Regions from separate parts of the Streptomyces sp. NPDC004111 genome, predicted to be linked through region 3. Evidence: predicted binding sites of a transcription regulator. Region 3 holds the regulator's gene; each other region holds the start of a gene.
The links. The regulator HrcA, encoded in region 3, represses chaperone genes, less so after heat shock. The targets are predictions, from matches to a motif close to TTNGCACTCNGNNNNNCNGAGTGCNAA.
Positions count from the first base shown of each region.

Region 1: groES (co-chaperone GroES) is a predicted target of HrcA. The motif match lies at 1,992-2,018, and genes of this name have one in related genera.
Region 2: groL (chaperonin GroEL) is a predicted target of HrcA. The motif match lies at 8,080-8,106, and genes of this name have one in related genera.

Region 1 covers NZ_JBIAMU010000016.1:147,904-157,393, reverse strand. Annotated here, with positions in the region: gene ACFYVL_RS29185 (polysaccharide deacetylase family protein) at 1-363, shown strand, start outside; gene ACFYVL_RS29180 (polysaccharide deacetylase family protein) at 360-1,268, shown strand; gene ACFYVL_RS29175 (hypothetical protein) at 1,237-1,770, opposite strand; gene groES (co-chaperone GroES) at 2,164-2,472, shown strand; gene groL (chaperonin GroEL) at 2,635-4,260, shown strand; gene ACFYVL_RS29160 (LmbU family transcriptional regulator) at 4,642-5,214, shown strand; gene ACFYVL_RS29155 (PH domain-containing protein) at 5,331-5,882, shown strand; gene ACFYVL_RS29150 (PH domain-containing protein) at 5,879-7,600, shown strand; partial or broken gene ACFYVL_RS29145 (aldo/keto reductase) at 7,717-8,667, shown strand; gene ACFYVL_RS29140 (GNAT family N-acetyltransferase) at 8,871-9,461, shown strand.
Region 2 covers NZ_JBIAMU010000004.1:81,868-91,357, forward strand. Annotated here, with positions in the region: gene ACFYVL_RS10105 (ABC transporter substrate-binding protein) at 1-1,216, shown strand, start outside; gene ACFYVL_RS10110 (DUF3263 domain-containing protein) at 1,335-1,700, shown strand; gene otsB (trehalose-phosphatase) at 1,779-2,642, shown strand; tRNA gene ACFYVL_RS10120 (tRNA-Met) at 2,711-2,784, shown strand; gene ACFYVL_RS10125 (trehalose-6-phosphate synthase) at 2,849-4,243, opposite strand; gene ACFYVL_RS10130 (glucosyl-3-phosphoglycerate synthase) at 4,344-5,333, opposite strand; SAM riboswitch class I at 5,498-5,625, shown strand; gene thrC (threonine synthase) at 5,641-6,927, shown strand; gene ACFYVL_RS10140 (MoaD/ThiS family protein) at 6,981-7,256, shown strand; gene ACFYVL_RS10145 (cold-shock protein) at 7,731-7,934, shown strand; gene groL (chaperonin GroEL) at 8,273-9,490, shown strand, end outside.
Region 3 covers NZ_JBIAMU010000029.1:103,946-113,435, forward strand. Annotated here, with positions in the region: gene ACFYVL_RS40050 (HAMP domain-containing protein) at 1-2,104, opposite strand, end outside; gene ACFYVL_RS40055 (SpoIIE family protein phosphatase) at 2,354-4,297, shown strand; gene hemW (radical SAM family heme chaperone HemW) at 4,406-5,638, shown strand; gene ACFYVL_RS40065 (DUF3097 domain-containing protein) at 5,681-6,505, opposite strand; gene ACFYVL_RS40070 (MBL fold metallo-hydrolase) at 6,578-7,318, opposite strand; gene hrcA (heat-inducible transcriptional repressor HrcA) at 7,491-8,507, shown strand; gene dnaJ (molecular chaperone DnaJ) at 8,508-9,490, shown strand, end outside.

The sequences.
Region 1 (9,490 bases), on a different contig from region 3:
CTGCCCGGACTTTCGTACCGAAAGCAGCGTTACGAAATCTGCGGGCAGCAGGTGAACATCGAGAAGCGGTACGGCAAGCGGCCCCCGCTCTTCCGCCCGCCGTACGGGAACTACAACAAGGACACGCTCGTCGCCGCCAAGTCCTGTGGGGTCAAGGCAGTGCCGCTGTGGGCGGCGGAGGCGTTCCCGGACCGGATGGAGTGGCGCGAATGGGACCGCGACCTGCACCCCGGCGACATCGTCCTCACACATTTCCGGGGGCGGGGTGACTGGAAGGGGAGCATGCCCGACATGATTCGTCGCGTCATGAAGACGATCACCGCGAAGGGTTACGCGGTGGCCAAGCTGGAGGATTACGTGTGAGCCGAGGACGGGTACGCCGGCCGGGGGCATGGGTGGCACGGGCGGTGGCGGTCGGTGTGCTCGTCGCGGTGACGGGAGGGTGCACGCAGGGAGAGGGCGGCGGCGCGGGGGCCGGGGCGTCGGCCGGGACCGGGGCGAGCGGGACCGCGAGCGCCCGGCCCGGCGGGCCGGAGCCCGGCCGGCCGGCCCCCGCGGCGCCCCGGGTGGACGCCCGGGGCGTGCCGGTGAAGGCGTACGCGCGGTGGGGGCTGGCCGGGCCGCTCGCGCCGGTGCCGGCCGCGCCGGACCGTACGCCCGTCCTCGGGAAGTCCGGGCCGCCCGTCGTGCTGGACCGGGTCCGCACCCGCGACAAGGTGGTCTTCCTGACCTTCGACGACGGGGCGGAGAAGGATCCCCGGTTCGTGCGGATGGTGGCGGACCTGAAGCTGCCGATCAGCATGTTCCTGACCGACAGCGTGGCCGGGAGCGACTACGGCCACTTCAGGAAGCTCCGCGACGCGGGCGGCGGCACGATCCAGAACCACACCACCGGCCACGCGAACCTCCGCACCCTCCCCTACGAGGGCCAGCGGAAACAGATCTGTGGCCAGCAGGACCGGCTGGAGCGCGAGTTCGGCAGCCGGCCGACCCTCTTCCGGCCGCCGTACGGCAACTACAACGCGAACACGGTCCGGGCGGCGGGCAGTTGCGGGGTGAAGGCCCTCGTCCTGTGGCGCGAGTCGATGCAGATCCACAACATGCAGTACGCGGAGGGCAAGCGCCTCAAGCCCGGTGACATCGTCCTCGCCCACTTCCGCGGCCCCGCCGAGCTGAAGGGCTCGACGATCACCGAGATGACGACCCGGATGCTGCGCCGCATCCAGGAGCAGGGGTTCACGGTGGCCCGGCTGGAGGACTACCTCTAGCGGGGACGGGGACGGGGACGGGAGCGGGTGCGCGGGTGGCGTCGGGGGGTGCGGTGCCGGTCCGCGCGGTGCCGGGGTGCGTGGTGCCGGGGTGTGCGGTGGCGGTCCGCACGATCTTCCAGGACCGTGCGCCTCCGACGATCACCGCGATCACGATCAGTACCGCCACCACCGCCTGGAGGGTGCCCGTGATCACCAGGTCGGCGCGCAGGAAGACCCAGGCGGTCAGCAGGACGACGGCGGCGACGGCGCCGAAGGTGATCACGGGCGTCCAGTCCATGGCCGGGGCCTCCTCCGGGCCCGCCCGGCCGGGGGTCGTCCTGTTCACCGCGCCGAGCCGGGGCAGGGAGCGGACGACGAAGTAGGCCACCGCTGCGGCGAGCACCACCGCGTCGGCGACGAGCACCAGTACCGCCAGGGCCGCGTCGCCCCACCGGCTCGGGGGCCGGTGGGGCTGTCCCGCGGGCGGATTCCGGCGCGGTGCGCCGCTGTCGGGGGCCATGGTTCGCACTGTCGTACGGAACCGGGGAGGGGGTGGGCGCGTTGTCCGTACCGAGACGCTTCCGGCCCCGTACCGCGACGTGCGCCGGCCCGTACCCCGGTCCCTCCGGCCCGTGCCCCGGCCCGTACCCCGGTCCCTCCGGCCCGTGCCCGGTTCTTGCGGCTGGTACCGGGGTTCTTCCGGCTCGTACCGGGGTCCCCGCCACCACCGGCGGTCCTGAATTGGCACTCCGCTTGACCGAGTGCTAACCGCGTCATAGTCTCGGCTCTGGCACTCACCACTGGAGAGTGCCAACACAGCGACGGGCAGGTCCGGCACCCGCGACGACGGATCCACCTGGTCGCCACCCCAGACTGTTAACCCCGTGAGATCTCCGAAGGGGGAGACCGGATCGTGACGACCGCCAGCTCCAAGGTTGCCATCAAGCCGCTTGAGGACCGCATCGTGGTCCAGCCGCTCGACGCCGAGCAGACCACCGCCTCTGGCCTGGTCATTCCGGACACCGCGAAGGAGAAGCCCCAGGAGGGCGTCGTCCTCGCCGTGGGTCCGGGCCGCTTCGAGAACGGCGAGCGCCTTCCGCTCGACGTGAACGTCGGCGACGTAGTGCTGTACAGCAAGTACGGCGGCACCGAAGTGAAGTACAGCGGCGAGGAGTACCTCGTCCTGTCGGCCCGCGACGTTCTCGCCATCGTCGAGAAGTAAGCAGGCCGGGGAGTAACCCACTTCCCGCATTTCCTGGACTGCGCCCCTGGCCCCCGCTCACACGCCGGGTGGCGAGGGGCGTAGTTCGTTTTGCACCGCTCGTTGTGCCAGGCACCGTGCGAAGTGCCGCAGTTCGTATTCCGAGAGGACTTGAAAAGCTCCATGGCGAAGATCCTGAAGTTCGACGAGGACGCCCGTCGCGCCCTTGAGCGCGGCGTCAACAAGCTTGCCGACACCGTGAAGGTGACGATCGGCCCCCGTGGCCGCAACGTCGTCATCGACAAGAAGTTCGGCGCCCCCACCATCACCAACGACGGTGTGACCATCGCGCGTGAGGTCGAGCTCGACGACCCGTACGAGAACCTGGGCGCCCAGCTGGTGAAGGAGGTGGCGACCAAGACCAACGACATCGCGGGTGACGGTACGACCACCGCCACCGTGCTGGCCCAGGCGCTGGTCCGCGAGGGTCTGCGCAACGTCGCCGCCGGCGCTTCCCCGGCCGCCCTGAAGAAGGGCATCGACGCCGCGGTCAAGGCCGTGTCCGAGGAGCTCCTCGCGACCGCCCGCCCGATCGACGACAAGTCCGACATCGCCGCCGTGGCCGCGCTCTCCGCGCAGGACCAGCAGGTCGGCGAGCTCATCGCCGAGGCCATGGACAAGGTCGGCAAGGACGGTGTCATCACCGTCGAGGAGTCCAACACCTTCGGCCTGGAGCTCGACTTCACCGAGGGCATGGCCTTCGACAAGGGCTACCTGTCCCCGTACATGGTGACCGACCAGGAGCGCATGGAGGCCGTCCTCGACGACCCGTACATCCTGATCCACCAGGGCAAGATCGGTTCCATCCAGGACCTGCTCCCCCTCCTTGAGAAGGTCATCCAGGCCGGTGGCTCCAAGCCGCTGCTGATCATCGCCGAGGACGTCGAGGGCGAGGCGCTCTCCACCCTCGTCGTCAACAAGATCCGCGGCACGTTCAACGCCGTGGCCGTCAAGGCCCCGGGCTTCGGCGACCGCCGCAAGGCGATGCTCGGCGACATGGCCACCCTCACCGGTGCCACCGTCATCGCCGAGGAGGTCGGCCTCAAGCTCGACCAGGCCGGTCTGGACGTGCTGGGCACCGCCCGCCGCGTCACGATCTCCAAGGACGACACGGTCATCGTGGACGGCGGCGGCAACGCCGAGGACGTCCAGGGCCGCGTCAACCAGATCAAGGCCGAGATCGACGCCACGGACTCCGACTGGGACCGCGAGAAGCTCCAGGAGCGCCTGGCGAAGCTCGCCGGAGGCGTCTGCGTCATCAAGGTCGGCGCCGCGACCGAGGTCGAGCTCAAGGAGAAGAAGCACCGTCTGGAGGACGCCATCTCCGCGACCCGCGCCGCGGTCGAGGAGGGCATCGTCTCCGGTGGTGGCTCCGCGCTCGTCCACGCCGTGAAGGTCCTGGAGGGCAACCTCGACAAGACCGGCGACGAGGCCACGGGTGTCGCGGTCGTCCGCCGCGCCGCCGTCGAGCCGCTGCGCTGGATCGCCGAGAACGCCGGTCTTGAGGGCTACGTCATCACCTCCAAGGTCTCCGAGCTCGACAAGGGCCAGGGCTTCAACGCCGCCACCGGCGAGTACGGCGACCTGGTCAAGGCCGGCGTCATCGACCCGGTCAAGGTCACCCGCTCCGCCCTGGAGAACGCCGCCTCCATCGCCTCGCTGCTCCTGACGACCGAGACCCTGGTCGTCGAGAAGCCGGCCGAGGAGGAGCCCGAGGCCGCGCACGGTGGCCACGGCCACTCCCACTGACGTCCCCCCGCGGACCGTCGGCGGCCGGCCGGCAGCAGTGCCGAGCGGCTGAGTGACTGAGCAGCACCGAGGCCCGGTGCCCCTTCGGGGGTGCCGGGCCTCGGTGCGTTTTTGTCCGGTAATGACTCCCGGGGACCGTGCGGATTCGGCCAGGAGTACGTCGGTTCCCGCCATTTGGCAATTTCACCCGGGCACTGTCCCGCCAGCGGGACAGTGGCGGGCGCGATCAGGTCGCAGGCCCCCCAGAGGCGTCCGACCAGGCCATTTTGATCGCGTTCAGGTGCCATCAAGGTCGCCGTGTCAGTCTCCGACCAAGGCGCAATGCCCAACGGGAGGCAGTAACCAATGTCAGAGCTGATGCAGCGGACCAGAGTCGTTCCAGTGGCGGAAAAGGGACAGGAAAAGCGCGCGTCGATGGCCACCTACGGCCAGGCGATGAAGCGCCGTACCTCCCTTTCCATTCCTCCGGGTATTCCCATTGGGGCGTGGCGGAATCTGGGACAGCACATCCACGCCGTTTCCAGCTCTTCGGCGTGGTGGCTCGGGGACTGGCTGCTGTACGGGCAGGAGGAGTACCCCAGCCGGTACAAGCACGCCATCGCGCAGACCTCGCTGGACTACCAGACGCTGCGCAACTACGCCTGGGTCGCCCGGCGCTTCGACTCGCACCTGCGGGTCTCCGGCCTCACCTTCCAGCACCACGCGGAGGTGGCCAGCCTGCCCGCCGACGAGCGGTCGCACTGGCTGCGCCGGGCCAAGGAACTCGGCTGGTCCCGCAACGAGTTGAGGCGGCAGGTGAAGGCCAGCAAGGAGATCGCCGGCGGACGCGTTCCGGCGCGGCTGAAGATGCGGCCCAACGACGACCAGCGGCAGCGCTGGCAGGAGGCGGCCGAGCACGAGGCGGTGGACCTCCTGGCGTGGATCACCAGGATCCTCGACGACGTTTCGCGGTGACGGCGTAGCCCCGGCGGGGCCGGTACGGCTGAACTGGACGCCCAGGACGTACCGATGGAGCGTCCGGGGCGTACCGAAGTAGGCGAGGCGGCCGAGTGCCGTGTGCGGAGGAAGAGATGCGGGATCAGGTTTCGACGGCGACCGGGCCACCACCACCTTCGGCGATCGCCTCCCGCACCTCGGCAGCGCACATCCGGGGGCCGCGGCACCGGGTGGACCGCCGGGCGGTGCTCTGGTGGACGCTGCGGATGCTCGTCGGCGCGGGCGTCACGCTCGGCGCGCTGGGCCTGACGTACTGGCTCTGGGAGGCGTCCAGGCCGTGGGTCGGGCCGGTGGCGCTCGTCGCGGCGGCCGGGTTCCTGGTGACCACCGCGGTCATGCCGGCCTGGCGGTACCACGTGCACCGCTGGGAGTGCACCGAGCACGCCGTCTACGAGCTCAAGGGCTGGCTGGTGCGGGAGTGGCGGATCATCCCGGTCTCCCGCATCCAGAGCGTCGACATGGTGCGCGGCCCGCTCCAGCTGATGCTCGGCCTGGGCACCCTCCGGGTGGTCACCGCGTCGCCGGAGGGCCGGATCAAGATCGTCGGCCTGGACGCGGACGTCGTCGCGAAGGAAGCGGCGGTGCTGACCGAGCTGACGCAGACGAGCGCCGGGGACGCGACATGACCGTCTCGGAGGTGGAGAAGCCGTCCCCGGCCGGCCCCGGCGAGGTGGCGGAGGACGACTCCTCGGTCCCCTGGCAGCGGCTGCACCCCCGGCTGATCTGGGTCAACGCGGCCCGCTTCGGGCTCTCGCTGGTGCCCACCCTGCTGTCGTTCTTCGTCTTCGGGACCGGCGGCGACCTGCTGGACAACTGGCCCGCGATGATCGCCACCGGGATCGGCGTCTTCATCAGCGTCGGCGACGTCGTGCGCTGGCTGCGGACCCGCTACCGGGTCACGGACGGCCTGGTGGAGATCCGTACCGGCCGGCTGGTGCGCATCTACCGGCAGATCCCCCGGGACCGCATCCGCGCGGTGGACGTCAAGTCCAAGCTCCGGCACCGGCTCGCCGGGCTGCGCATCGTCTCCATCAGCTCCGGCCGGACCAGGCCCGCGGTCAAACTCGACGCCGTCACCAAGCAGATGGCGCTGGCCCTCCAGCGCGAGCTGATGCACGGCCGGGACGTGGCGGACGAGGCGGCGGACGAGGCGGACGCGGACGGCGTCCCCAAGGAGACCCCGATCGCGGAGTTCCGCTGGCGCTGGCTGCTCCACCACGTCGTCAACGTCACCTGTGTGCTGGTCGGCGGGCTGCTGCTGTGGAGCATGCACTCGATGCTGCTGATCGTCGGCCTCGACGTGGCCGGCACCTTCGCCGACCTCGGCGACCGGCTCGCCCCGGGCGGCGGCGTCCTGCTGTGGCTGTACTGGGCCGTCGTGGTCGCCCTCCTCGGGTACTGCGCCCTGGCCACCGGTTTCATCATGGAGAACTGGGGCTTCCGGCTCGTCCGGGTGCGCCGCGAGGACGGTACGGCGCTGCTCACCCGGCGCGGCCTGTTCTCCACCCGCGAGGTGCACCGGGACGACCGGCGCATGCGCGGCATCCAGATCAGCGAGCCGCTGCTGTCGCGGTGGCTCGGGACGACCGAGACGTCCGTGCTGTCCACCGGGCTTGCCATCATCGACTTCAGCGGCGACCCGGCCACCAGCATCCTGCCGCGCGCCCCCCTCGCGGAGGCCCGGCGGGTGGCGGCCCTCGTACTGCCGGGCCCGGTGCGGCCGTTGGAGGAGCCGCTGCGCAGGCACCCCCGGGCGGCGCTGGTGCGCCGCATGGTGTGGGCGCTGGTCACGCCTGTCGTGGTGACCGGGGTGGTGCTGTGGCTCAGGTCCACCGGGGTGCTCCCGGCGTGGGCCGAGTGGGTGGGCGCCGGGATGTTCCCGGTGGCGGTGCTGCTGGCCGTCATGGCCTACCGGGCGCTGGGGCACACCCTGGCGGGCGGCTACCTGGTGCTCAGGTGCGGTGTCTCGCGCCGGGTGACGGCGGCCCTGCGGACCGAGGCGGTCATCGGGCTGAAGGTGCGGCAGTCGCTGCTCCAGCGGCGCATGGGACTGCTGACGGCGGGGCTCTCGACGGCGGCGGGCGAGCGGTTCTACCAGGCGCCCGACATGAGCGTCGACCAGTACCTGGTATTCGCGAACGAAGCGGCTCCCGGGCTGCTGGCGGAGTTTCTGGTGCAGCCGTCCGGCACCGCCGGGCACGGCACCCCGGACGTGCCTTCCGCCGAGCGGCCGGAAGCGGATTCGGGCGCACTGCCGGAAGACCCGGAGAGTACGCGGAGCAATCCGGCCGGCGGCCGGAAAAACGGCCCGCGACAGCTCCCCGGGCCCACCGTGAATGAGTAATCATCAGGGCATCACTGTGAAGGCAGAGAATTTCCTATGCGCCCGGCGGAAGGTATTCGACTTCCTTTGTCGGAATTCCTTTGTCGGCCGGAGCGGATTTCTGGGAGTTGCGGTATATGTGGGAAACAAAGCTGGGCGACGGATTCGCGGTCAGCGCCCTCGGTCTCGGTTGCAGTTCGATGTCCCACGGATACGGTCCGGGGGACCGGGACGACGAGGAATCCGCGAGAGTTCTCCACCAGGCCGTCGAACTGGGCATCACCCTCTTCGACACGGCCGATGTGTACGGACCCTTCACCAACGAGGAACTCCTCGGCCGGACCCTCAAGCCGTACGGCGACCGGGTCCGGCTCGCCACCAAGTGCGGTCTGATCGCCAGACCGGACGGCAAGCTGACCCGCAACGGCCGGCCCGAGCACCTGCGGGCCGCCTGCGAGGCGTCACTGCGCCGGCTGCGCAAGGAGGCCATCGACCTCTACCAGCTGCACCGCATCGACCCCGAGGTGCCGCTCGCCGAAACCTGGGGCGCACTGGGTGAGCTGGTCACCGAGGGCAAGGTCAGGGCGCTGGGCATCTCGCACGCCACGACCGCCGAACTCGGCCAGGCGCACAGCATCTTCCCGCTCACCACGGCACAGTACGAACTGTCCGTCTGGGCGCCGGAGAACGCGGCGGAGGTACTGCCCTGGTGCCGGGCCCACGGCGTGGGATTCCTCGCCTTCGCCCCCATCGGGCGGGGCTTCCTGTCGGGCAAGGTGAGCCGCGAGAACCTCTTCACGGGCGACTCGCGCAACCGCGACCCCCGGTTCGACCAGAACGCGATGCTGGCCAACGAGGCCATCCTCGCCGGGCTGCGCGACGTGTGCGCCCGGCACGAGGGGGCCACCCCCTCCCAGGTTGCCATCGCCTGGGTGCTCGCCCAGGGGCCGGACGTGGTGCCGATACCCGGCACCAGGCGGCTGCGGTGGCTGGCGGAGAACGCGGCGGCCACCGAACTGCGCCTGACCGAGGAGGACATGGCCCTGCTCGACGGGCTGCCCACGGCGATGGGCGAGATGCGCTGGGACAGCGTCCGGCCGCACGGGGCGGATCTGGTCAGGTCCGGCCGTACGGGACGCCGGCCGGCCGTACCGGCGGGAGCGCCCGCCGCCCCGGACGCACCGCCCGCCGCCCCGGACGCCCGGTCCGCGCCCGCCGGTCCGGGAGCACCGACCGCGCCCGCCGCCCCGGCGGACCCCCGCGACCGCACCACACAGGACGGACCGAACCGATGACCGTGCTCTTCCCCCACACCAGGTCCAGGCGGCTGGAGCTGCGCCCCGCGTCCGCCGACGACCGGGCGGAGTTCGTCCGTACCCTGCTGCGCACCGGGATCGAGAGCGTCACCCCGGCACGGGCCAGGGCCTCGCTCGACTCCTGCGCCTCCTTCCTCGTCGCCCTGCGCACCAGCGGCGACGTCATCGGCTTCAGTACCCTGCACGGGCTCGACCCGGCCGGGCACCTGCGCTCCGGCCTCTACCTGGACCCGGCGCGCGCCCGGTTCGGCGTCGGCGCCGAAGGCATGTACCTCACGACCAACTACGCCTTCGCCGCGTTCCCGGTCGCCAAGCTGCTCGGCCAGACCACCGAGGCGACCTTCGGGTCCATCGGGGTCGCCAACGACGACGAGGCCAAGGGCGTCCTGGAGGAGCACCTCTACTTCCGCGGCCGGCACTGGAACCTGCACAACTTCGAGGTCACCCGCGACGAGTGGGACTTCCTCGCCGACGGACACCTGGGCGACGTGCTCGGCTCCGGCCCCGACGGACAGCCCCTGAGCTGGCGCCGGGACCCGAACCTGGCCCCCGCACCGGCCGCTTGACCCCGCACCCGCACCACCCCCACCACAAC
Region 2 (9,490 bases), on a different contig from region 3:
CGTCTCGGGTTGCGGAAGCATCGGCATCGGCGGTTCCGACGACGTGACGCTCAAGTTCGTCGCGGCGGACTACAACCTCGACGGCGGCGACGGCACCAAGAAGTACTGGAGCAACCTCGCCCGCGCCTTCGAGGAGAAGAACCCGAAGGTCAAGGTCGACGTCGAGATCTACTCGTGGGACGACGTGGACCGCAAGGTCGCCGAGATGGTCAAGGGCGGCAAGGCCCCCGACATCGCCCAGATCGGCGCGTACGCCGACTACGTGGCCGGCGACAAGCTCTACAGCGTCGAGGACCTGCTCTCCATCCCCACCCAGGCCAACTTCCTCACCCCGCTGGCCAAGGCCGGCGAGGTGAACCTGATGCAGTACGGGATGCCGTTCGTCGGCAGCACCCGGCTGATGTTCTACAACAAGGACCTCTTCGAGAAGGCCAACATCCAGCGCGCCCCCAAGACCTGGGACGACATCGCCACCGACGCGAAGGCGCTCAAGGAGGAGGGCGTGAAGTACCCGTTCGCGCTGCCGCTGGGCCCCGAGGAGGCGCAGGCCGAGACGATGAACTGGATGCTGGCCGCCGGTTCCGGCTACACCGACGACATCGGCGCCTACTCGATCAACTCCGCCGACAACATCGGCGCTTTCACCTTCCTCAAGGACAAGCTGGTCGGCCCCGGTCTGACCGGCCCGGTCGCCCCCGGCAAGCTCAACCGCAAGGCCGCCTTCGAGGCCTTCGCCAAGGGCGAGGTCGGCATGATCAACGGCCACCCGTCGCTGATGCAGCAGGCCGAGAAGAACGGCGTGAAGTACGAGATGGTGCCGCTGCCCAGCGAGGACGGCTCCGCCCGCCCGGCGATGGGCGTCGCCGACTGGATGATGGGCTTCAAGCAGAACGGTCACCGCAAGGAGATCGGCAAGTTCCTCGACTTCGCGTACAACGACGAGAACGTGCTGGCCTTCGCCAACGAGTTCGACCTCCAGCCGGTCACCATCACCGCCACCGACAAGATGGCCGCCGACAGCAAGCACCGCAAGACCCGCAAGTTCCTCGACGCGATGCCCACCTCGCAGCTGTACCCGGTGGGCAAGACCTCGTGGGCGAAGGTCAGCGAGAACATCAAGAAGCAGATCGGCAAGGCGGTCGAGCCGGGGAACACGCCGGGCGGCGTGCTCGGCATCCTCCACCGCGAGGCCGTGGCGACGGACAGCGCCCAGTAGCGCCCCCTCCCGGGAGGGCCCCGGCCCAGGAGCACCCCCGGCCCGGACCGGAGCCGTCACGGCCCGGGTCCGGGCCGGGCCCGTCCGGTCCGGGCCGGTCCCGCCTAGGCTGGGACGTATGCCGTACGAGGACGAGGGCGAGGCGCCCGCCACTGACCCCGCCAGCCCGCCCGCCGCCGGTACCTCTGCCGCCGGTGCCCCCGCCGCCGACCGGGCCCCGGCCCCCGCCCCCGCCGCGGGATCCGCCCCCGCAGGCCGGCCCCCGCTGTCCGCGCGGGAGCTGGCGGTGCTGGCCGTGGAGCGGCAGGGGTGGTCGGGGCCCGGTGCCAAGGAGCGTGCCGTCCGCGAGCAGCTCGACATCTCGCCGACCCGCTACTACCAGATCCTCAACGCCCTGCTGGACGACGTCCGGGCCGAGGCGCACGACCCGGTGACCGTCCACCGGCTGCGCCGGGTCCGCGCCGAACGCCGCGAACGCCACTGACCACGGCACTCCCGCCGGACCCCGCCCCGCACGGGCGCGGCGTGTGCCCGGGGACCCGGCCCCGGTAGGGTCGGGGCCATGGGGACTCTTTTCGAACCGTCCACCGAATCCGGCCGCGAAGCACTCGCCGCCCTCCTCGCGGCGCCCCAACGCGCCCTCGTCGCACTCGACTTCGACGGCACGCTCGCCGACATCGTGCCGGACCCCGAGCGGGCCCGCGCCCACCCCGACGCCGTGCCCGCGCTGGCGGCGCTCGCCCCGCAGGTCGCCTCCGTGGCGATCGTGACCGGCCGGCCCGCCGGGGTCGCCGTACGGTACGGCGGGCTCGCCGGTGTCCCCGGCCTGGAGCACCTCGTGGTGCTCGGGCACTACGGGGCCGAGCGCTGGGAGGCCGTGACCGGCACGGTCCGCGCCCCCGCCCCGCACCCCGGTATCGCCGCCGCCCGTGCCGAGCTGCCCGGTGTGCTGGACGCGCACGGTGCCTGGCGCGGCACCTGGGTGGAGGAGAAGGGGCAGGCCGTCGCCGTCCACACCCGCCGCTCCAGCGACCCGCAGGCCGCCTTCGACGCCCTGTGCGCACCGCTCGCCGAGCTGGCCGCCCGGCACGGACTGATCCTCGAACCGGGCCGTCTGGTACTGGAGTTGAGGCCGCCGGGCGTCGACAAGGGGGTGGCCCTCGCGGACTACGTGCGGGAGATCGGCGCGACCTGCGTGGTGTACGCGGGCGACGACCTCGGAGACCTGCCCGCGTACGCCACCGTCGAGAAGCTCCGCTCGGACGGCGTCCCGGGTCTGCTGGTGTGCAGCGGCACGGCCGTGCCCGAGCTGGCCGAGAAGGCGGACCTGCCGCTGGCCGGACCGGCCGAAGTGGCCGCGTTCCTCGGCTGGTTGGCGGACGCGGTGGCCGCGGCGGGGCAGCCGGGAGAGGGTGCCGGGCAGTAGTCCGGGGCCCGGCCGCGCGGAATCGATTTCCCACCGCACCGGAAACCACGTACTGTCGTGTTCACCGACGCGGGGTGGAGCAGCTCGGTAGCTCGCTGGGCTCATAACCCAGAGGTCGCAGGTTCAAATCCTGTCCCCGCTACTGAAGACCTGGGGCCCGGAACTCGACAGAGTTCCGGGCCCCAGGCGCGTTCGGCGGGCCCCGGTCAGGACCGCAGCGCCTCCAGCTGTTCCAGGAACCACTGCTGCGGCGGCAGCGCCGTGGCCGCGGCGGCGAGGCGCTTGGTGCGCTCCGCGCGTTCGCCCGGCTCCATGGACAGCGCCTCGTGCAGGGCCTGCGCCGTGCCGGTCACGTCGTACGGGTTGACCGTGATCGCGTCGTCGGCCAGTTCCTCGTACGCCCCCGCCTCCCGGGACAGCACCAGTGCGCAGCCGTCGTCGGAGACCACCGGGACCTCCTTGGCGACCAGGTTCATGCCGTCGCGGATCGGGTTGACCAGGGCCACGTCGGCGAGCCGGTAGGCGGCCAGGGAGCGGGCGAAGTCGTCCTTGACGTGCAGGACGACCGGCGTCCAGCCCGGTGTCCCGTAGGTGCCGTTGACGCGGTCGGCGACCTGCTGGACCTCGGCCGTGTAGTCGCGGTAGACCGCCAGGTCCTGGCGGGAGGGGTAGGCGAAGGCGACGTGCACCACGCGCTCGTGCCACTCGGGGCGGGTGGCCAGCAGGTGTTCGTAGGCGAGCAGGCCGCGCACGATGTTCTTGGAGAGTTCGGTGCGGTCGACGCGCACCACGGTGCGGCGCGGGCGGCCCTCGGGGTCGGTGCCGATCTGCTCGCGCAGGGTGGCCGACCGCTCCGCCACGTCGTCGCGGCGGGAGCGCTCGCGCAGGAAGTCCGCGTCGGCGCCGAGCCCGTGCACCCCGATCCGCTTGCCGTCCAGGGCCTCCTCGCCCAGTACGTTCAGCGCGCACGCGGTGAACGCGTCCGCCCAGCGCCGGGTCAGGAACGCCGCCCGGTCCGCGCCCAGGATGCCGCGCAGCAGCTGTTCGGCGATGTCGTCGGGGAGGAGGCGGAAGTAGTCGACCGGGGCCCACGGGGTGTGCGAGAAGTGGCCGATGCGCAGGTCGGGGCGCCGGGCGCGGAGCATTCCGGGGACCAGGCACAGGTGGTAGTCCTGTACGAGGACGACGGCACCGGGCGCCGCCTCCTCGGCCAGCGCCTGGGCGAAGGCCTGGTTGTACGTCTCGTACGAGGCCCACCGGCGGCGGAACTCCGCGTCGAAGACGGGCTCCAGCGGAGTCTGGTAGAGCAGGTGGTGGACGAACCACAGCACCGAGTTGGCGATGCCGTTGTACGCGTCGGCGTGGGTGGCGGCGTCGATGTCGAGCATCCGGACGCCGGGCTCGGAGACTCCGCGGCGCACCGCCTCGCGGTCCCCGTCGCCGAGCGCCGAGCAGACCCACAGGGCGCCCTCGGAGCCGATGGCGCTGAGGCCGGAGACGAGGCCGCCCCCGCCGCGTCTGGCGTCGAGCGCCCCGGTCCCGTCGTCGAGCGTGTACGAGACGGGTCCGCGATTCGACGCGACAAGGATCTGGGCAGCCATGTGCCGAAACCTAGCCCGTCAGGGATTCCCTCAAACGTGGGCGGCCATTCCTGTTTGTCGGGGTTTGCCGGAGTGTGTTGGCTTTTCCCTCCTGTGCCGGCTACGCCGCCCGCCGCGCCTCGTACTCCGCGATCTCGCGCATCGGGGGCCGCTCCTCCGTGTCCACAGGGTGTGTACGGGGCACGAAGGTGTCGCCGTCCCGCTCGAACTGGGTGAGCTGCGGACGGATCAAGTGACCCCGGGACAGACGCAGTTGGGCCGTACGGTAAATGGAGGCCGCCATCCGTCCGAGTGCCTGGCCGTCCTGGTGGCGGTGCTTGCGCACCCCCACGTCGACCTGGGCCAGCGCGTCCAGGCCCACCGTGTGCAGCGAGTCCACCAGCAGGCCCAGCTCGACCCCGTACCCCACCGGGAACGGCAGCCGCTCCAGGAGGCTGCGGCGGGCCGCGTACTCACCGCCCAGCGGCTGTACGAATCCGGCCAGCTGCGGCCAGTGCAGATTGAGCAGCGGGCGCGCCATCAGCTCGGTGACCCGGCCGCCCTGCCCCGCGGTCCGCCCGGCGGCGGGCCCGTCGAACTCGGAGCCGAGCGGACGGTCGTACGTCGCCTTCACGAACTGCACCTCGGGCTCGGTCAGCAGCGGCCCGACGATCCCGGACACGAACGTGGAGCTGAAGTCCCGCAGGTCCGCGTCCACGAAACAGACCACGTCACCCCGTGTGACCAGCAGCGACCGCCACAGCACCTCGCCCTTGCCGCGCACCGCCGGGATGCGGGGCAGGATGTCGTCCCGGTGCACCACCCGGGCCCCGGCCCCGGCCGCCGCCTTCGCGGTGCCGTCGGTGGAGCCCGAGTCGATCACCACCAGCTCGTCCACCAGCGGCACGCCCCCGCCGCCCGCCTCCGGGCCCATCAGCTCCGCGCGGACGGTGGTCACGATCCGGCCGACCGTCGCCTCCTCGTCGAGCGCGGGCAGGACGACGCTGACGGTGGTGCCCCGGGCCGCTTTCGCGGCGAGCAGCAGGTCCAGCGGGCGGTCGGCGGCGGCCCAGGACCGCGCGCCCAGCCAGCGCTCCACCTCTTCCAGCACGCCTGTCACTCCCGACTCTGTGATCCATCTCGCGGTCCGGACGTCTTCCTCAGGCGTCCGGGGGTTCGGTTACAGTCTTGAACAACGCGGACGACCGTCGCATGTCGGGGTCGATGCCGCGTACAAACACCCGGGACCGCTCGCGCGGAGCCCCGGAGTCATAGCGCTCATCCAGAGGGACTGAGGGAAACGGCCCGTTGAAGTCCCGGCAACCCCCCTGCCGACCGCGAGGTCAGGTGGGGAAGGTGCCAATTCCGTCTCGTGGCGAAAGCCGTCACGGGGAAGATGAGGAAAGGACCTCGCCATCATGGCTGTGCAGACCACTGAAGCCGCCACCTCCGCCGTAGACCTCGGCCCCGCCGCCGCCCTGTCGTGCCGCGAGTGCGGCGAGCGCTTCGAGCTCGGCCCGATCTTCGCCTGCCAGCTCTGTTTCGGCCCCCTCGAAGTGGCGTACGACCTGCCCGCCGGTGACCCGGAGGAGCTCCGCAAGCGCATCGAGGCCGGCCCGGACAACATCTGGCGCTACGCCCCGCTGCTCCCCGTCCCGGCGGACGTCGCCGAGCACCCCAGCCTGAACCCCGGCTTCACGAAGCTGGTCAAGGCCGACAACCTGGCCCGTGAACTGGGTGTCACCGGCGGCCTGTTCGTCAAGGACGACTCCGGCAACCCGACGCACTCCTTCAAGGACCGCGTCGTCGCCATCGCCGTCGAGGCCGCCCGCGCCTTCGGCTTCACCACCCTCTCCTGCTCCTCCACCGGCAACCTGGCCGGAGCGGTCGGCGCCGCCGCCGCGCGGGCCGGCTTCCGCTCCTGCGTGTTCATCCCGCACGACCTGGAGCAGGGCAAGGTCGTCATGGCCGCCGTGTACGGGGGCGAGCTGGTCGGCATCGAGGGCAACTACGACGACGTGAACCGCTTCTGCTCCGAGCTGATCGGCGACCCGCTCGGCGAGGGCTGGGGCTTCGTCAACGTCAACCTGCGCCCGTACTACGGCGAGGGCTCCAAGACCCTCGCGTACGAGATCTGCGAGCAGCTCGGCTGGCGGCTGCCGGACCAGATCGTCGTCCCGATCGCCTCGGGCTCGCAGCTCACCAAGATCGACAAGGGGCTCCAGGAGCTGATCAAGCTCGGGCTCGTCGAGGACAGGCCGTACAAGATCTTCGGCGCCCAGGCGGAGGGCTGCTCGCCGGTCTCCACCGCCTTCAAGGCCGGTCACGACGTGGTCCGCCCGCAGAAGCCGAACACCATCGCCAAGTCCCTGGCGATCGGCAACCCGGCCGACGGCCCGTACGTCCTGGACATCGCCCGGCGCACCGGCGGCGCGGTCGAGGACGTGAACGACGAGCAGGTCGTCGACGCGATCAAGCTGCTGGCCCGCACCGAGGGCATCTTCGCGGAGACCGCGGGCGGCGTGACCGTCGGCGTCACCAAGAAGCTGATCGAGGCCGGTCTGCTCGACCCGGCGCTCACCACCGTCGTGCTCAACACGGGCGACGGCCTCAAGACGCTGGACGCGGTGGCCCCGACGACCGGCCCCTCCGCGACCATCCGGCCGAGCCTGGACGCGTTCCGCGACGCCGGACTGGCACGCTGAGTCCCGGGCCCCAGAGCCGCTGAATCCCGTACGCACCGGAAGGCAGAAACACCATGAGCGTCAAGGTCCGCATCCCCACCATCCTCCGTACGTACACGGGCGGCGAGGCCGAGGTCACCGCCGAGGGCGCGACCCTCGCCGAGGTCATCGCCGACCTGGAGAAGAACCACACCGGCATCGCCGCCCGCGTCCTGGACGACCAGGGCAAGCTGCGCCGCTTCGTGAACGTGTACGTGAACGACGACGACGTGCGCTTCGAGAGCGGCCTGGAGACGGCCACCCCGGACGGCGCCGGCGTCTCGATCATCCCGGCCGTCGCCGGAGGCTGAGCGCCGGCCGCGGCCCAAGGCCCGGCCGTCCGTAGAGCCGTCCGCCCGGGGGAGTGCACGCGCCCCCGACGCGCCCCGCGTTAACCCAAGTTGCCCCCTCCGCTCACAAGCGGAGGGGGCAATTCTGCATGGTTGAAAGAGGTAGAGTAGGGGAAGCCCTGTCGCCCGACCGTGCCTCGCGCATATGAGAACGCGACAAGATGGCTCCCGTGTGTTCGCGTCCTTTGTCACCGAAACGCACGCTATGTCCGGCCCGACTTGCCCGAGAACGTTGGCAGTTGACCGATCCGGCCGATCAGGCCTGCCCAGAATTCTCGTCCAATTGACCTGTTGCAGAGGGCAGTTGGGCAGATACATTCAGCCGCGGTCGACGCGCTACGGCGCACATCTTCCGCGCATCTGTCGGAGGGTGGGGTCTGACCCGGGTCCGCGAAGTGCGGCCTCGCGCAAGGGCCAGTAATAGGGGAGTTAGGCATGGCTCAGGGCACCGTCAAGTGGTTCAACGCGGAGAAGGGGTACGGCTTCATCGCGGTCGACGGTGGTGCGGATGTTTTCGTCCACTACAGCGCGATTCAGATGGACGGCTACCGCACCCTTGAAGAAGGTCAGCGAGTCGAGTTCGAGATCTCGCAGGGCCAGAAGGGTCCGCAGGCGGACATGGTCAAGCTCGCCGTCTGATCTCGGCGCGATCGGCCACCGACGCACGCTTCAGCGACTTCATCAGCACTCACGCACCTAGGGCTCGTATCCCGTCATCAGGGGTACGGGCCCTTGGTGCGTCCGGCCCCGGGCATGCTGCGGAGTCCGGGATCTGTGGTAGTCGCTTGCACTCTCCTAGGGCGAGTGCTAATCATTGGCGTTAGCACTCTCCCAGTGAGAGTGACAGAACTTGGACCAGGTCCGGTGAGGCCCAAGGGGCCGGGGGTAAGGAATCCCCCGCTCCCGCGGGCCGTCCGTCGCGGGCACCGAACCCCCGGTCCGGAGAAATCCACCCCGTCCTGGGAGGACCACTTCACATGGCCAAGATCATCGCGTTCGACGAGGAGGCCCGGCGCGGCCTCGAGCGTGGCATGAACCAGCTCGCCGACGCCGTCAAGGTCACCCTTGGCCCCAAGGGCCGCAACGTCGTCCTTGAGAAGAAGTGGGGCGCCCCCACGATCACCAACGACGGTGTCTCCATCGCCAAGGAGATCGAGCTCGAGGACCCGTACGAGAAGATCGGCGCCGAGCTCGTCAAGGAGGTCGCGAAGAAGACGGACGACGTCGCCGGTGACGGTACGACCACCGCGACCGTCCTCGCGCAGGCGCTGGTCCGCGAGGGTCTTCGCAACGTCGCCGCGGGTGCCAACCCGATGGCCCTGAAGCGTGGCATCGAGAAGGCCGTCGAGGCCGTCTCCGCCGCCCTCCTGGAGCAGGCGAAGGATGTCGAGACCAAGGAGCAGATCGCTTCGACGGCCTCCATCTCCGCCGCCGACACCCAGATCGGCGAGCTCATCGCCGAGGCCATGGACAAGGTCGGCAAGGAAGGCGTCATCACGGTCGAGGAGTCGCAGACCTTCGGCCTGGAGCTTGAGCTCACCGAGGGCATGCGCTTCGACAAGGGCTACATCTCGGCGTACTTCGCGACCGACATGGAGCGCATGGAGTCGGCTCTCGACGACCCGTACATCCTCATCGTCAACTCGAAGATCGGCAACGTGAAGGACCTCCTTCCGCTGCTGGAGAAGGTCATGCAGTCGGGCAAGCCCCTGCTGATCATCGCCGAGGACGTCGAGGGCGAGGCGCTCTCCACCCTGGTCGTGAACAAGATCCGCGGCACCTTCAAGTCCGTCGCCGTCAAGGCCCCGGGCTTCGGCGACCGCCGCAAGGCCATGCTGAACGACATCGCCATCCTCACCGGCGGCACGGTCATCTCCGAGGAGGTCGGCCTCAAGCTGGAGAACGCGGGCCTCGACCTGCTCGGCCGCGCCCGCAAGGTCGTCATCACCAAGGACGAGACGACCATCGTCGACGGTGCCGGTGACAGCGACCAGGTCGCCGGTCGCGTGAACCAGATCCGCGCCGAGATCGAGAACAGCGACTCGGACTACGACCGCGAGAAGCTCCAGGAGCGTCTGGCGAAGCTGGCCGGCGGCGTGGCCGTCATCAAGGCCGGTGCCGCCACCGAGGTCGAGCTCAAGGAGCGCAAGCACCGCATCGAGGACGCCGTCCGCAACGCGAAGGCGGCCGTCGAA
Region 3 (9,490 bases):
CCAGGCGCGCCAGGTTGGACTCCAGCCAGTCCTTGGCGCGGGTGGTCTCGCGGAGGTTGGACACCATCAGGTTGATGTTGTCCTTCAGCTCGGAGACCTCGCCGCGGGTCTCGACGGTGATCGAGCGGGACATGTCGCCCTGGGCGACGGCGGAGGCCACCTCGGCGATGGCGCGGACCTGGGTGGTGAGGTTCAGGGCGAGTTCGTTGACGTTGGTGGTCAGGCGCTTCCACGTGCCGTACACGCCCTCGACGCGCGCCTGGCCGCCCAGCTGGCCCTCGGAACCGACCTCCCGGGCGACCCGGGTGACCTCGGAGGAGAACGAGGACAGCGTGTCGACCATCGTGTTGATGGTGGTCTTCAGCTCCAGGATCTCGCCGCGCGCGTCGACGTCGATCTTCTTGGAGAGGTCGCCCTGGGCCACGGCGGTGGCGACCTGGGCGATGTTGCGCACCTGGGAGGTCAGGTTGTCGGCCATGTAATTGACGTTGTCGGTGAGGTCCTTCCAGACCCCCGACACACCGAGGACCTGGGCACGGCCGCCGAGCCGGCCGTCGGTGCCGACCTCGCGGGCGACCCGGGTGACCTCGTCGGCGAAGGCCCGCAACTGTTCCACCATCGTGTTGACGGTGTCCTTCAGCTCCAGGATCTCCCCGCGGGCGTCGACGGTGATCTTCTTGGAGAGGTCGCCGTTGGCGACGGCGGTGGTGACCTGGGCGATGTTGCGGACCTGGGAGGTCAGGTTGGACGCCATGAAGTTGACGTTGTCGGTGAGGTCCTTCCACACTCCGCTGACCCCGCGCACCTGCGCCTGGCCGCCGAGGTTTCCCTCGGTGCCGACCTCGCGGGCGACGCGGGTGACCTCGTCGGCGAAGGCGGAGAGCTGGTCGACCATCGTGTTGATCGTCGACTTGAGTTCGAGGATCTCGCCCTTCGCCTCGACGGTGATCTTCTTGCCGAGGTCGCCCTGGGCGACGGCCGTGGAGACGAGCGCGATGTTGCGCACCTGGGAGGTCAGGTTGTCCGCCATGAAGTTGACGTTCTCGGTGAGGTCCTTCCAGACACCGGAAACGCCACGCACCTGGGCGCGTCCGCCGAGGTTTCCCTCGGTGCCGACCTCGCGGGCGACGCGGGTGACCTCGTCGGCGAAGGCGGAGAGCTGGTCGACCATCGTGTTGATCGTCGACTTCAGCTCCAGGATCTCGCCCTGCGCGTCCACGGTGATCTTCTGCGACAGGTCGCCGTTGGCGACGGCGGTGGTGACCTGGGCGATGTTGCGGACCTGGGAGGTCAGGTTGGACGCCATGAAGTTGACGTTGTCGGTGAGGTCCTTCCACACCCCGCTGACCCCGCGCACCTGGGCGCGGCCGCCCAGCTGACCGACCGTGCCGACCTCGCGGGCGACGCGGGTGACCTCGTCGGCGAAGGCGGAGAGCTGGTCGACCATCGTGTTCACGGTCAGCTTCAGTTCGAGCAGCTCACCGGTCGCCTCCACCGTGACCGTACGGGTCAGGTCGCCACGGGCCACCGCCGTCGTCACCGCCGCGATGTCGCGGACCTGGGCGGTCAGCCGGGACGCCATCGTGTTGACGGCCTCCGTCACGTCCCGCCAACTCCCCGACAGACCCTGCACCTTGGCGCGCCCGCCGAGCCGCCCCTCGGTACCGACCTCGCGGGCCACCCGGGTCACCTCGCCCGTGAACAGCGAGAGCTGGTCGACCATCTTGTTGACGGCCCGGCCCAGCCGCCGCAGATCGCCGTGCAACTGCCTTTTGCCGTCGTGCAGATCGACCCGCTGGGTCAGATCGCCGCCCGCGACCGCGTCCAGCACCCGCGTGGCGTTGGCGGCAGGCACCACCAGGGCGTCGAGGAGCGCGTTCGTACTGTTGATGTTGGAGGCCCAGCCGCCCTGGCCGGGGCTGGCCGTCAGCCGCTCGTCGAGCCTGCCGTGCCGTACCACTTCCCTCCGCACCCGGGCCAGTTCGCCCGCGAAGTGCTCCTTGCGGTCGGCGATCTGGTTGAAGACGGCGGTCAGCTCACCGGAGGGACCGGCGTGCGTCTCCGGCAGCCGCACCCGGAAGTCGCCGTCGCGCAGCGAGGTCATCGCGGCGAGGAGGGGGCGCAGTTCGGAGGCGTGCACCCAGCCGTCGCCGGGGTGGCCGTCGTCCGCGGGAGGCTCTGCCGGGCGTGCGCCACCGGTACGGATGTGGGCGCGCGTGCCGGGACGTGGAATGGCTCGGTCTTCGTTCATTTGCGGCCCACTTCGGTGACTCGGTGCTTATGGGCAGGCTCAGTCTGTCACCCTGTGGTTGTCGTAAGCGGCGCATTGCGACAACTGATCAGGAGCCGCACCGTGACACTCATTCCGACACAGCGGGACGAAGGCGCCCGCGAGAACGCCCCGCAGGTTGGGAGGTACGAGATCCAGTCCGAGGCCCGCACCAGCCTGCCGGGAAACCCGCTTGCCCCCTCCGCCGCGCGCAAGTTCGTCCGGGCCGCCGTCGCGGACTGGTCGGGCACGTCCCTGCTGCCCGACGACGAGGGCATCGCCGGCCGGCTCGCCGACGACGCCGCCCTCGTCGTGAACGAACTCGTCACCAACGCGGTCGTGCACGCCGGCACCACCGTCGAGCTGCTGTGCCGGATGGAGAGGGCCGACCCGCAGGGCGGCGGCACCGTCCTCGTCGTCGAGGTCTCCGACCACCACCCCTCCCGGGTGGTGCACAACCAGCCGCAGCGCCGCGAGAGAAGCGGCTCCCCGGAGTACGGCCGCGGCCTCCACCTGGTCGCCGGACTCGCCGAGAGCTGGGGCGTCACCTACCGCACCGGCCTCAAGACCGTCTGGGCCGCGCTCACCCTCGACAACTGGCGGTACAACAGCGCCCCGACGGACCCGGCGGACCCCGGTCATGTCGTCCGGCCCTCCGAGCGGGCCCTCCAGCGCGGCCTGCGCACCGCCGAGATCCTCGCCCCGCTGCCCCGGCGGCAGGTCCGCGACGAGGACCCCGACTGGATCAACCGGGGCGCCCTGTCGTTCCTCGCCGAGGCGTCCGACCTGCTCGCCGGACAGTTCGACCAGGACATGGTGGTCGCGCTGGCGGCACAGCTGCTGGTGCCCCGGCTGGCCGACTGGTGCGCCGTGTGGCTCGACCCGGAGGGCGGTGGTCCGGCGGCGGAACCACGGCTCGCCCGCGTCTGGCACGCGCGCGAGGCGTGCATGGAGGAACTGCGCGCCAGGCTGGAGAAGGAGCCGCCCCGGCTGCCGGAACCCGCCCGCGGCGGCCCCGTACCGCTGCCCTGGCCGAGCGCCGGGGAGAGCTTCGGCCCCGCCGGCGCGGTGCTCGCCTGCCGGATGGTGGTGGGCGGGAGCCGGGTCGGCATCCTCATGATGGGCCGGGCCGGGATCGCCCGGATCCCCGACGAGGTGACCGGCCTGATCGAGGACTTCGTGCGCCGGGTCGCCCTGGCCGTCGGGGCCGCCCGCCGCTACACCCAGCAGGCCAACATCTCGCGCGTCCTCCAGCGGGCCCTGCTGCCCAGCCGCGTCGCGAAGATCCCCGGCATGACCAGCGCCCTCGTCTACCAGCCCCGCGGCGAGGGGCTGGCCGGCGGCGACTTCTACGACATCTTCCACGCGTCCGAGGGGCGCTGGTGCTTCGCCCTCGGCGACGTGCAGGGCAACGGCCCCGAGGCCGCCGTGGTCACCGGGCTCGTACGGCCGTGGCTGCGGCTGCTCGCCCGCGAGGGCTACCAGGTCGCGGAGGTGCTCGACCGCCTCAACCGGCTGCTGCTCGACGACGCGATGGAGTCCGCGGACGCCGCCGCGCGGCTGGTCGCGGCGGCCGGCGGCCAGGAACTGCCCGAGGGACCGCAGGCACGTTTCCTTTCGATGCTGTACGGGGAGCTGGAGCCGCTGCCGCAGTCCGAGGGCGGCGGGGTGCGCTGCACGGTCTCCAGCGCCGGACACCCGCTGCCGCTGGTGCTGCGGCCCGACGGCGACGTACGGGTGGCGGGACGGCCCGGGGTGCTGCTGGGAGTGCTGGACGACGCGGCGTACGAGAGCGAGACGTTCGTCCTGGCCTCAGGGGAGTCGCTGCTGAGCGTCACCGACGGCGTCACCGAGCGGCGCAACGGGCGGGCGATGTTCGACGACGCGGACGGGGTCGCCAGGGCGCTGGCGGGATGCGTGGGGCTGTCGGCGCAGGGTGTGGCGGAGCGGATCACCCGGGCGGTGCACGCCTTCGCCGCGGACCCGCCGGACGACGACCTGGCGCTGCTGGTGCTGCGCGCGGACTAGCGGGCGGGGGCACGACGGGGGCGGTGCCCGGCGGGGACGGGCGGGGGCCGGCCCGGCCCGGTCGAGGGGGTGGGCGGAGCCTTCGGCGCGAGGGCGGACAATGGGGGCATGCCTTCTGTACTGCCTGACGGTGAGCCCATGCCCGAGGACGGGGCGCTGCCTCCCGACGCGCTGCGGGGGGCGGGGGAGCGGCCCCTCGGGTTCTATCTGCACGTCCCCTACTGCGCGACCCGCTGCGGCTACTGCGATTTCAACACCTACACGGCGACCGAGCTGCGCGGCTCCGGCGGCGTACTCGCCTCCCGCGACAACTACGCGGCGACGCTCGTGGAGGAGGTGCGCCTCGCGCGCAAGGTGCTGGGCGACGACCCGCGGCCGGTGCGCACCGTGTTCGTCGGCGGGGGCACGCCGACGCTGCTGCCCGCCGCCGATCTCGTCACGATGCTGGCCGCGATCCGCGAGGAGTTCTCCCTCGCGGACGACTGCGAGGTGACGACCGAGGCCAATCCGGAGTCGGTGAACCCGGCGTACCTGGCGGAGCTTCGCGAGGGCGGCTTCAACCGGGTCTCCTTCGGCATGCAGAGCGCCCGCCCGCACGTACTGAAGGTGCTGGACCGCACGCACACCCCGGGACGCCCCGAGGAGTGCGTCGCGGAGGCGCGGGCCGCCGGGTTCGACCATGTGAACCTGGACCTGATCTACGGCACGCCGGGGGAGTCGGACGCCGACTGGCAGGCGTCCCTGGACGCGGCGATCGGGGCGGGCCCCGACCACGTCAGCGCGTACGCGCTGATCGTCGAGGAGGGCACCCAGCTGGCCCGCCGGATCCGCCGCGGCGAGGTCCCGATGACCGACGACGACGTTCACGCGGACCGCTACCTGATGACCGAGGAAGCCCTGTCGGCAGCCGGTTTCTCCTGGTACGAGGTGTCCAACTGGGCCACCTCCGAGGCGGGCCGCTGCCTGCACAACGAGCTGTACTGGCGCGGCGCCGACTGGTGGGGGGCTGGCCCCGGCGCGCACAGCCACGTGGGCGGGGTGCGCTGGTGGAACGTCAAGCACCCCGGCGCCTACGCGCAGGCCCTGGGCGACGGGCGCTCCCCGGGCGCGGGCCGCGAGGTGCTGTCGGCGGAGGACCGGCGGGTCGAGCGGATCCTGCTGGAACTGCGCCTGGTCGAGGGCTGCGAACTGTCGCTGCTGAAGCCCGCCGGACTTGCCGCCGCCGAGCAGGCGGTAAGGAGCGGGCTCCTGGAGGACGGTCCTTACGCGCAGGGCCGTGCGGTGCTGACGCTGCGCGGGCGACTGCTGGCGGACGCGGTGGTGCGGGACCTGGTGGACTGACGGGCGGGCGGGCGACAGGGCCGCCCTTGTTCCCGCCGCGCGCTACTCCGCCGGTGCCGTCACGAAGTCGATCAGCTCCTCGACCCGGCCGAGCAGCTCCGGCTGGAGGTCGCGGTACGAGCGGACCCGGCCCAGGATGTGCTGCCAGGCCGCGCCCGTGTTCTCCGGCCAGCCCAGCGACCGGCACACGCCCGTCTTCCAGTCCTGGCCGCGCGGGACCACCGGCCAGCCCGCGATGCCCACCGAGGAGGGCTTCACGGCCTCCCACACGTCGATGTACGGATGCCCGACGACCAGGACGTCCGTGTGGGTCACCGAGGCGGCGATGCGGGACTCCTTGGAGCCGGGCACCAGGTGGTCGACCAGGACGCCGAGCCGGGCGTCCGGGCTCGGACCGAACTCGGCGACGATCGCCGGAAGGTCGTCGACACCCTCCAGGTACTCCACGACGACGCCCTCGACGCGCAGGTCGTCGCCCCAGACGCGCTCCACCAGTTCGGCGTCGTGGCGGCCCTCCACGTAGATGCGGCCCGCCCTGGCGACGCGGGCGCGCGCGTGCGCGACCGCGACGGAGCCGGAGGCGGTACGGGTGGGGCGGGCCGGTCCCGCGGCGGCCGACGGGCGCACCAGGGTGACCGGCCTGCCCTCGTGCAGGAAACCGGCGGGGGCCATGGGGAACACGCGGTGCTTGCCGAAGCGGTCCTCCAGGGTGACGGTGGGGCCCTCGGCGGTCTTCTCGGTGCGGATCACCGCGCCGCAGAAGCCCGTGGACACCTCCTCGACCACCAGATCGGGATCGGCGGGAACCTCCGGGACCGGCGTCGACTTCTTCCACGGCGGGGTGAAGTCCGGGCTGTAGCTGCGCATTCGCCAAACGCTACAGGGGCGGGTCCCCACGAGCGGCCGGTCCGGCCCGGCACGCGCCGGTCCCGCAAGCGGCTAGTCCCGGAAGCGGTGGGCCAGTGCGTCGCGCTGTGCGCGTACGAAGGCGGCGTCCACCGCGGCCCCGTGTCCGGGGACGTACAGCGCGCTCTCGCCGCCCAGGGCGAGCAGCCGGTCCAGGGACTCGGGCCAGCGTCCGGTGACGGCGTCGCTGCCCGCCTGGGGGTCGCCCGACTCCTCCACCAGGTCGCCGCAGAAGACCACCTCGGGGGTGTCCCCGAGGCCCGGGACCAGGGCCACCAGGTCGTGCCTGCTGTGCGCCGGGCCCAGGTTGGCGAGCAGCACGGTGCGGCCGCCGCCCAGGTCGAGGGTGCGTTCGCCGGAGACGAGGTGGTGCGGGGCGGTGAGGAGGTCGGCGGCCTCGACGGCGGCCGCGGGCGCCACTCCGTGCCGCACCGCCGAGGTGGAGATCGTCTCGCGCTGCGCGGTGAGGGCCGTGTCCATGCCGACCGCGGCGAAGACCTCCACGCCCGCGAACACGCCCGTGCCCAGCACATGGTCGAAGTGGGAGTGGCTGAGCGCGATGTGCGTCACTCTGCGGCCGAGCAGAACCTCGGCCTCCCGGCGGACCGAGGCGCCCTCGCGCAGGGTGGAACCGGTGTCGAAGAGCAGTGCCCCGCAGGCGCCCGCCACCAGGCCCACCGTGGCGTCCCAGCCCGGCAGCCGGCGCCTCGCGACGCCCGGCGCGAGATGTTCCCAGCCTGCTTCGGCGCCCAGCTCTTCCCATCGCAAGTCCATACCGTGACGCTAGCGTGAGCAGCCGCCCTTGTTCGGGTGGCACCCCGCCGCCGTACACTGGCCCGGGGAATCGCTGGCACTCGTACAGGGGGAGTGCCAGGCAGGGTGGCGGGGAACATGCCGTCCATGAGCGACCTGCACCAGGGAACAACACGGCTTGGAGGTGTGCGCGATGCTCAGTGAACGCAGACTTGAAGTGCTGCGCGCCATCGTCCAGGACTATGTCGGCACGGAGGAGCCCGTCGGCTCCAAGGCCCTCACCGAGCGCCACCAGCTCGGTGTCTCCCCGGCCACCGTCCGCAACGACATGGCCGCCCTGGAGGACGAGGGCTTCATCGCCCAGCCGCACACCAGTGCCGGGCGCATTCCCACCGACAAGGGCTACCGGCTGTTCGTCGACCGGCTGGCCGGCGTCAAGCCGCTGTCCACGCCGGAGCGGCGGGCCATCCAGAACTTCCTGGACGCCTCCGTGGACCTCGACGACGTCGTCGCCCGTACGGTGCGGCTGCTCGCGCAGCTGACCCGGCAGGTGGCCGTCGTCCAGTACCCGTCGCTGACGCGCTCGACGGTGCGGCACGTGGAATTGCTCTCACTTGCCCCCGCGCGGCTGATGCTGGTGCTGATCACCGACACCGGACGGGTCGAGCAGCGGATGATCGACTGCCCGGCGCCGTTCGGCGAGACGTCCCTGGCGGACCTGCGGGCGCGGCTCAACAGCCGGGTCGTGGGCCGCCGTTTCGCGGACGTACCGCAGTTGGTGCAGGAACTTCCCGAGTCGTTCGAACCGGAGGACAGGGGAACCGTTTCGACGGTTCTCGCGACTCTTCTGGAGACACTCGTGGAGGAGACCGAGGAACGGCTGATGATCGGCGGCACCGCCAATCTCACCCGCTTCGGCCACGACTTCCCGCTCACCATCCGGCCCGTTCTGGAGGCGCTGGAGGAGCAGGTGGTTCTGCTGAAGCTGCTCGGCGAGGCGACCGAGTCCGGTATGACCGTACGTATCGGGCACGAGAACGCCCATGAAGGACTCAGTTCTACGTCCGTGGTCGCAGTCGGCTACGGTTCGGGCGACGAGGCAGTCGCCAAACTAGGCGTGGTCGGACCGACCCGCATGGACTACCCCGGAACGATGGGAGCGGTACGCGCAGTGGCACGTTACGTCGGACAGATCCTGGCGGAGTCGTAAGTGGCCACGGACTACTACGCCGTACTCGGCGTGCGCCGCGACGCTTCCCAGGACGAAATCAAGAAGGCGTTCAGGCGTCTTGCGCGTGAGCTTCACCCGGACGTGAATCCGGACCCGAAGACTCAGGAGCGCTTCAAGGAGATCAACGCCGCCTACGAGGTGTTGTCGGACCCGCAGAAGAAGCAGGTCTACGACCTCGGCGGCGACCCGCTGTCCGCCTCCGGCGGTGGCGGGGCCGGCGGCTTCGGCCAGGGCGGATTCGGAAACTTCTCCGACATCATGGACGCCTTCTTCGGCACGGCCTCGCAGCGCGGACCGCGCTCGCGGACCCGCCGGGGCCAGGACGCCATGATCCGCCTGGAGATCGACCTCAACGAGGCGGCCTTCGGCACGACCAAGGAGATCCAGGTCGACACCGCCGTCGTCTGCACCACGTGCAGCGGCGAGGGCGCGGCCCCCGGCACCTCTGCGCAGACCTGCGACATGTGCCGCGGCCGCGGTGAGGTCTCGCAGGTCACCCGGTCGTTCCTCGGCCAGGTCATGACCTCGCGGCCCTGCCCGCAGTGCCAGGGCTTCGGCACGGTCGTGCCCACGCCGTGCCCGGAGTGCGCCGGTGACGGCCGCGTACGGTCGCGTCGCACGCTCACCGTGAAGATCCCGGCCGGTGTCGACAACGGCACCCGGATCCAGCTCGCGGGCGAGGGCGAGGTCGGCCCCGGCGGCGGCCCCGCCGGTGACCTGTACGTGGAGATCCACGAGCTGCCGCACCCGACCTTCCAGCGGCGCGGCGACGATCTGCACTGCACGGTGACGATCCCGATGACGGCGGGCGCGCTCGGCACCAAGGTGCCGCTGGAGACGCTCGACGGCGTGGAGGAGATCGACATCAGGCCCGGTACGCAGTCGGGCCAGTCGGTGCCGCTGCACGGGCGCGGTGTCACGCATCTGCGCGGCGGCGGCCGGGGCGACCTGATCGTGCACGT